Regions from separate parts of the Paenibacillus sp. alder61 genome, predicted to be linked through region 1. Evidence: predicted binding sites of a transcription regulator. Region 1 holds the regulator's gene; the other holds the start of a gene.
The links. Region 1 encodes LexA, which represses DNA repair genes until DNA is damaged. Its sites were predicted from a motif close to CGAACATATGTTCG; they were not measured.
Positions count from the first base shown of each region.

Region 2: the regulator LexA is predicted to act here: its motif matches at 1,935-1,948, upstream of recA (recombinase RecA).

Region 1 covers NZ_JAIUDG010000002.1:257,406-261,673, reverse strand. The annotation lists gene LBW89_RS03130 (HAD family hydrolase) at 1-314, opposite strand, end outside; gene LBW89_RS03125 (hypothetical protein) at 375-908, opposite strand; gene LBW89_RS03120 (DUF896 domain-containing protein) at 961-1,134, opposite strand; gene LBW89_RS03115 (LysM peptidoglycan-binding domain-containing protein) at 1,335-1,694, opposite strand; gene lexA (transcriptional repressor LexA) at 1,880-2,506, shown strand; gene glnA (type I glutamate--ammonia ligase) at 3,374-4,268, opposite strand, start outside.
Region 2 covers NZ_JAIUDG010000012.1:49,608-53,875, forward strand. The annotation lists gene LBW89_RS14055 (regulatory protein RecX) at 1-684, opposite strand, end outside; gene recA (recombinase RecA) at 787-1,845, opposite strand; gene LBW89_RS14065 (competence/damage-inducible protein A) at 2,166-3,431, opposite strand; gene pgsA (CDP-diacylglycerol--glycerol-3-phosphate 3-phosphatidyltransferase) at 3,466-4,053, opposite strand; gene rimO (30S ribosomal protein S12 methylthiotransferase RimO) at 4,050-4,268, opposite strand, start outside.

The DNA.
Region 1 (4,268 bases):
CCGCGGCGCCAGGACTCCTTTTGGTAGACGGGAGCGAGTTGTTCCAGCTGGCGGAATTCCGGCTGCTCCCCCGCCGAGAAGGTCGCCCACAATCCCTCAAACGGATTGATCCCGATCATTTTGGTGAACGGAAAGGTTTCATAGGATTCGTACAATGCTCTGGCTTCCTTGCGGACCGATTCCTCCAGGGCTTCGGGATCAATCCCCGCCGCTTCACCCGCTTTTAGGCAGGTCGCTTCAAACGCTTCTTTAATACTGCGCTCATCCCACAACAAGGTGTCATCCAAATCAAAACATACCGCTTTAATGGACATATCTTCACACGCTCCCCCAAAATTGTGAAAAACCGATGTTATATTTATCTACGCTATCCCCTATCCCTTCTCAAAGGACACATGATGCAGTTTGGCATACTGCTCCAAACGTTCCCCCATCGCCTCTGTATCAAAACGGTTGCGCATACGGTAAAACACCCAATTGACGTCTTTGCTTTTCGGAATAATCGTGATTTTCCCGCGGCCCACCTTAATTTTACTGATGTTGTTAGCTTCCAACGCGCGGTCTCTGTTGAATTTGGACGTATACAGCCAGCCTTTATGAATCCGCAAATAAGGCTTTCTGAGAAAAATCGTCAACGCCAAGATCAGATAAAGAACAATGGTGACCCAGAACAACATCGAGTTGACTTCCGAAGCGTTGCCGATCAGCCCCACGACCGCATAAAGGAGAGCCAGCAAAACCAGAACTCCCGGAAGCAGGATATTTCTTCCCCTAAACACCTCGCCTTCCCCTTTGGGCCCTAACGAATACCGGGGATCCTGCCCTCCGCCGCCGATCCGGCTAGGCCCCTTCCCTTTCTTGTTCATACGAACCCGATTGCGTTCAACCTTCCTGTCAAATGAAGCCATGAACTTTCCTCCTACACCTATTGTTTATGTAAGCCAGGCCTTGCGGCCGGCATTATTTATCCACGATTTCAATCGATTCCAGCTGTTGGCGGAAATTGTTCCGGATGTTCTGCAAATAAGTTTCCCGGAGCTGTGCCCGTTCCAGCTTTTCATCCTCCGTCAGACCTTCCGTCTTGTTTTTTCGGGCCAATTCATTGATTCGCTTTACCAATGTATCTATATCCACTTTATTTCCTCCTGTCTGGTCATCCTTATTCTTAAGGCAACAATTCTTACTTTGACATGAGAAAAAGAGCTTGTCAAGGCGGCGGCCCTTAATCCAAGCTCTTTCAGTTTCTTCATATATATAGTCATCTATAGTCACCAAAACAGGACTTATATATAAACAAGGTTAGAAAGCCGTTAAACAAGCCACGCCTATCGGAATCAATCCGGGATAACGAGCATGTCCCCAGGATGAATATCGCTCACGGCTAATCCGTTCGCCCGCTTAATAGCCTCTACATACACACGCGTATCCTTCCCCCGCGGCTTATGAGCAACCGCAATCTCCCATAGCGTGTCTCCCGGCGTAACAATGACGGTTTCCTTGACATGAGAATCCCCGTCTTTGGCGGCGGCAAAAGCGGAAACCACTCCCGTACCGGTCATCGTCAACAAAATCAGTAGAAACACAATCTTCATCATGCGCCGGGTCCATTCCACCGAAGAAAAACCGAAGGCATCCCTCCAAGAGCGGGCAACCGGCTTATTATAAATACTTTGGTATGTAGTATATCTTGGCATATCGATCACTCCCAAACAAATGTTCTTGTTTTCTGATATCAATATAACACGAACACTTGTTTGATTCAATAGTTTTTTAGAACAATTGTTCGTATTTAATAGAAACGTTTAGAACTTATGTTTGTACGAACGGTAGTTCTATGTTATAATTTTTCCAAACGTTACTAATGGGGTTGATGATCGTTATGTCCAAGGTTTCCAGCCGACAACAGGCTATTTTGGAATTTATACGCAACGAAGTTCGAATGAAGGGTTACCCTCCTTCGGTACGCGAGATCGGCGAAGCGGTCGGACTTGCCTCCAGCTCTACCGTACACGGGCATCTGGACCGTTTGGAGAAGAAGGGATTTATCCGCCGGGATCCCACCAAACCGCGGGCCATCGAGCTGCTGGGACAAGAAGAATCCGATTCGCTCGGTATGTTCGCCCACAGCGTGACCCGGGTTCCGGTTGTCGGCAAGGTTACCGCCGGCATGCCGATTACGGCAACCGAGAATATTGAAGATTACTTCCCGTTACCTCAGCAATACTCCTCGGACGGTGAAATCTTCATGCTTTCCGTCGTCGGAGACAGTATGATTGAGGCGGGGATTCACAACGGGGATTATGTGATCGTTCGTAAGCAGCAGACGGCCAACAACGGCGATATTGTCGTGGCGATGACGGAAGATGACGAGGCGACGGTGAAGACTTTCTACAAAGAGAGAGACCATATCCGCCTCCAACCCGAGAATTCGACGATGGAACCAATCCGGCTCAAGAATGTGGTTATTCTCGGCAAAGTCGTCGGATTATTCCGCGACCTGCACTAATTTATTCTAGATGGTATGATGAAGAGGCTCCCTTAGCCGGGGAGCCTTTTTTAGTGTTGGCTGGTTAGACCGTCGTCAAATCGTCTTGCGGTAAATACCGCTTCATGCCGGAACGTTCTTCCCGCCAGATCTTTTTCAGCCAAAGTCTGCGCCGGTGGTATTTTTTCAAAGCGAACACCATATCGCATCAGCTCCTTGGCGTTAGCATGCCCAAAAGCTTGATTTTCATCAGTCGCGGAGTTAAATACGATGCGAGATAACCCCCGTCATATCTGGTCCGCCAAATAAGCAATTAATAAACAAAATAACAACAAGGAACCGTTTAGCACGCGGACGGATTACGTTGTATTCAAACAACTCCTACGTTCGAAGTAACGAGTACACGACGACGACGACGTTAACATCAGTTGCCTATAAGTATATCCAGTGCTCTCCCCTGCCTAGTGAACATTCCACCCCTTCCAACTTAAAAGAGATGCAAATCTGCAGGTATTTATGGCCGATACCCGAGGGAATGCGAAAAAGATGCGAATCTGCATGTTTTTCTAGCGATTTTAGAGAAACGAGCCGGTTTCGTTCAAAATACCTGCAGAATGGCAGGAATTTTTAAATTTATGTTCCGAACAAGAAAAAAACATGCAGATATGCAGAAATTCTATGTTACCAAGGTTATCTGATGAGGGCACTAGATTTATATGTATGCTGATGTTTTTATTACGGGTTACAAAAATGCAAAGTCCGGCTGGCTTACGGGTGTGGCTTAACGGGGGGGCAAAATAGGGGAAACCCCTAATCCTTACCGTCTCCCCGCCAAATGCCCCCTAACAAAAAATCCCCTGAAGCCTACGGCCCCAAGGGATTCCTCGATTAATATAATGTCATGTACTGATCGCGTTCCCATTGATGGACTTGCGTGCGGAACATGTCCCACTCGATTTCTTTCAGTTCATAGAAATGAGTCAAGGCATGGTCGCCGAGCGCCTCGGTAATGATCTCGCTGCGAATCAATTCGCCGAGCGCTTCCTTCAAGTCGGACGGCAGGCTTGGAATGCCTTCTTCCACGCGCTCTTCTTCAGACATCACATAGATGTTCCGGTCTACCGGATCCACGAGCGGCAGTTCGTTCTTGATGCCGTCGAGACCGGCCTTCAACATAACGGCCAGCGCCAGATACGGGTTAGCGGCAGGGTCCGGGTTCCGCACTTCGACACGGGTGCTGAGGCCGCGGGATGCCGGAATCCGGATCATCGGACTGCGGTTGCTGGAAGACCAAGCCACATAGCACGGCGCTTCATAGCCCGGAACCAGACGTTTATACGAGTTCACGGTCGGATTCGTGACGGCGGCAAAAGCGCGGGCATGCTTCAAGATCCCGGCCATGTAATGACGGGCTTCTTTGCTCAGGCCGAGCGTATCGCTCTCGTCGTAGAAAGCATTGACATCGCCTCTGAACAAGGATTGGTGACAGTGCATCCCGGAACCGTTCACGCCGAATAACGGCTTCGGCATAAAGGTCGCATGCAGGCCATGCTGACGCGCAATCGTCTTGACGACGAGCTTAAAGGTTTGAATTTGGTCCGCCGCCTTGATGGCGTCGGCATATTTAAAGTCGATTTCGTGCTGCCCCGGGGCCACCTCATGGTGAGAGGCTTCGATTTCAAAGCCCATTTCCTCGAGCGTCAAAACGATTTCGCGGCGGCAGTTCTCCCCGAGATCCGTAGGGGCCAAATCGAAATAACCGCCTTGGTCGTTCAATTCCATC
Region 2 (4,268 bases), on a different contig from region 1:
TTCCTTGGCGCTCGCGTATTCATCCTCTTCGCTGACAGCGCCGAGGGCGTCCTCGATCAGCGGCTTGGATATCCCTTTCTGGCGCAGTTCTTGCTTGACCCACATCTTTCCCTTGCCGCGGTTGCGGACACGCTGTCCGGCCCATTCCTGGGCGTATGCGGCATCGTTCAACAGCCCTTCTTCCGTCAGTCGGCCAACGACCCCGGCGACGGTCTCTTCGTTCCATCCCTTTTCGCCTAATCGGAGGGTCATTTCGTAAGCCGTCCGGGGCTTCCGGCCGAGATATTGAAGCGCATCCGCATAGGCGCGCTGCCTTTCATCGGCGAGGACGATCTCTTCCAGCTCGCTTTTGGTAAAAACCGCGCCCTTGATCATCCTGTATTTAATCATGACATCCTCATGGACTTCCAGCGCGTAAGGACCGAACGATATCCGGTAACGGAATTTGGGACGTTTCAGCAGCAATACGGAAGTGATCGTCAGCTCGGTGTCCTCCGGAAAACGATCGATGCCGCCCGCTTCCGATGGGGAACCATCACGCCCCCCGGTGGTCGGTCCCTCCGAACGGCGGCCTCTGGCTTCTTCCCAAAATCCTTCCTCCGAGATGTCTACAATTTCCCCCACTTCTTCCTTCTCCCGGCTTTGGGGATGTCGGTTTCCCCCTCCGCCCCAGCGTCTCTGCATCTTCTGTTCGGCCCCCTAATCCAAGGTGAATTCTGCATATTAAAGAAAAACGCCCTGTCCCGGTAGGTTCCGGTCCCAGGGCGCTTCATCAGCAAACGTGTATTATTCTTCGAAAAGCGCCTGCTCTTCCTGTGCTTCAGCTTCCAAATCACCGGACGAAGCAGGAGCCACCGTGGTCGTCAGGTTGCTGGCTTCACGAATCTTCTGTTCGATCACATCGGCGATTTCCGAGTGCTCTTTAAGATATTGCTTCGCGTTCTCGCGCCCTTGACCCAAGCGTTCGCCCGCATAGGAATACCATGCGCCGCTCTTGTCCACAATATCCAGCTCTACGCCGATATCGATAATGCTGCCTTCCTTGGAAATCCCCTCACCATACATAATATCGATTTCCGCCTGTTTAAAAGGAGGCGCGACTTTATTCTTGACGACTTTAACCCGTGTACGGTTACCTACCATGTCATTGCCCATCTTGATCGTTTCCACCCGGCGTACATCAAGACGGACCGTCGAATAGAACTTGAGGGCACGGCCGCCCGGTGTGGTCTCAGGGTTCCCGAACATAACGCCAACTTTCTCACGCAACTGGTTGATGAAAATCGCAATCGTCTTCGATTTGCTGATCGCACCGGACAATTTGCGGAGAGCCTGGGACATGAGGCGGGCTTGAAGACCGACATGGGAGTCCCCCATTTCGCCTTCGATTTCAGCCTTAGGAACCAACGCGGCTACGGAATCAATAACGATAATATCCACCGCACCGCTTCGCACGAGAGCTTCGGCGATTTCGAGGGCTTGTTCGCCCGTATCCGGCTGGGACAACAGCAACTCGTCGATGTTTACGCCAAGCTTGTTGGCGTAGGAAGGATCGAGCGCATGCTCCGCATCGATAAACGCGGCTTGTCCGCCGATTTTCTGAACTTCGGCGATCGCATGAAGCGCCACCGTCGTCTTACCGGAAGATTCCGGTCCGTATACTTCGATGATCCGGCCGCGAGGAAGTCCTCCCGTACCGAGTGCTATATCTAATGCCAACGATCCGCTAGGAACGATTTCCACCTGCATATGGGTGGATTCTCCCAGCTTCATGATCGAACCTTTACCGAATTGTTTTTCTATTTGACGAAGCGCCATTTCCAGCGCAGCACGACGATCTGACAATCAGCTCACATCCTTAAATATAATTATAAAGGAATTCTTCTTACATTTATAATTGTACCTTGTTTTGGAACGTTTGCCAAGCGTTTTTTCGAACATACATTCGTAATTTTTTCGAACCCCCTTTCCATCCGCATGGTTAACCTTTATTTTCTAAATCGAGCGGCATCGCAAGGCATTCGGAGTTTTCATCATCCGCTTAAAGACTGAAAACAAAAAAAGAACCGCAGCAAAACTAATCAGTTTGCTACGGTTCTTCCGTAAGTCCATTATATATCCCCGATCAGCGAATGGCAAGGGGATGCCCGACTGTAAATCCCGGCTTACTTCGCAGCCTGTTCGGCTTTTAGCCGCTTCCAAAGGTGGTACAGCACCGTCTTGGCCGAACGCAAGCGGATCGTCTCGCGATTCCCCTTCAGGTTAAGCTCGTAAACCTCGGTTTCGCCGCCGCGGCGGGAAATACCGATATAGACGAGGCCTACCGGCTTGCGCTCCGAGTATCCCGGTCCGGCCACCCCTGTAATCGACAGACCGAAATCGGTGTCAACGATCATCCGCACCTGTTCCGCCAGCACCTGGGCGGTTTCCGCGCTGACGGCGCCGGGAGCGTTCTCGCCCTCAAGCAGGTCGTGCGGAACGTTCAGCAGCTTCTCCTTCATCGCATTGGAATAGCAGACGATGCCGCCGAGAAATACCGTGGCGCTGCCCGGGATACTGGTGATGGACTGCATCAGCAGCCCGCCCGTGCAGCTCTCGGCCGCGCTTACCGTCAATCCCATTTCGGTCATCATATCCACGATGGTTTTTTCGATCGGTACATCTTCATTCGCATAGAGGTGGTCGGGCAGGCGCGCGGCAATCTCAGCTTCGAGCTTATCCAGCTTCGCCATGGCCTCGCTCTCCGTGCGCGCTTTGGTGGAGATGCGCACCGTCACTTCGCTCTCCTTGGCATAAGGAGCGAGCGTTGGGTCCGTTTGATTCTCCACCAAATCCATCAGCCTGGTCTCAAGCCCGGATTCTCCAATCCCGGCGAACTTCAGCATTTTGGAATACAGCGGCTCCTCCTGCGTCAGCACATGCTGCAGCAGCCATGGCTTGGCCTGCCGTTCGAACATCGGCTTCAGCTCCGACGGAGGCCCCGGCAGCAAAATGTAGAACTTCCCTTCATGCGCGATGGCATTGCCGACGGCAAGGCCCGTTTCGTTCGGCAGCGGTGTTCCCCCGTCGACGACAAGCGCCTGACGCCGGTTGTTCTCCGTCATCGGGATGCCCCGTCCCTCAAAAAACCGGTCCACATGGTCCATCGCCATCCGGTCGATATGCAGCGATCTGCCCAATACCGCGGCGACCGCATCCTTCGTCAGGTCGTCCTGGGTCGGGCCGAGCCCGCCGGTTAAAATCAGCAGGTCCGCCCGTTCCAGCGCGGTACGGATCGCTTGGGAAAGCCGGTTCAAATTATCGCCGACCACGGTCTGATAATATACGTCTATCCCGAGAGCGGCCAACTCCCGGGACAAATACTGCGCGTTCGTATTTACGATTTGACCGAGCAGGAGCTCGGTCCCGACTGCGATGATTTCTGCTTTCATTCGTCATATCTCCTTCGGGAGGGTAGCTGTCCGTTTACATCTTGGAAAAATTGAGCACATTTTTGTTCTTCACAAAATAATCGATACCCGAGTAAATCGTAATGAGCGCCGCGAGCCAGATGGCGACCTCGTCAAACGGGAAATGAATCCATTCGAAGGGAAAATTGTTCAGCAACAGCGCCGAAATGGCGACGATTTGCGTAATCGTCTTCGCTTTTCCCCAATTGCTGGCGGCGATTACCGAACCTTCAAGCAGCGCAACCTCGCGAAGGCCCGTCACCGCAAACTCCCGGCTGATGATGACCACGGCAATCCAGGCGTCGCACTTGCCCATCGCCACCAGAGAGATGAGCACGGCCGCAACGAGCAGTTTGTCCGCCAGCGGATCCAGCAGCTTCCCCAGATTCGTCACTAAGTTGTGTTTGCGGGCGATATACCCGTCGATGCCGTCGGTGCTGGCGGCCACGATGAACAGAATCGCCCCGATCAGTTGATTCAGCGGAAGCGAGAAAGACCCGATCTTTAGCTCATAAGCCAACCACTCAACATCGAGAAGCAAAAACAACAGCATCAGCGGGATCATAAAAATCCGGGCCAGTGTAATCCGATTCGGCAGATTCACGAGACAGCCTCCCCTGACAGATCATATTCATAAGCGTGCGTAATGCGCACTTTGGTGATTTCCCCGATACCGGAGGAATAATTGGTTACGTAGACCTCCCCGTCGATTTCCGGAGCGTCGTATTGGGAGCGTCCCACAAAGACGTCGCTACGTCCGTCATAACGTTCCACCAACACATCGAGAACCTTGCCGACGTATTTTCCGCTGTTTTCGTT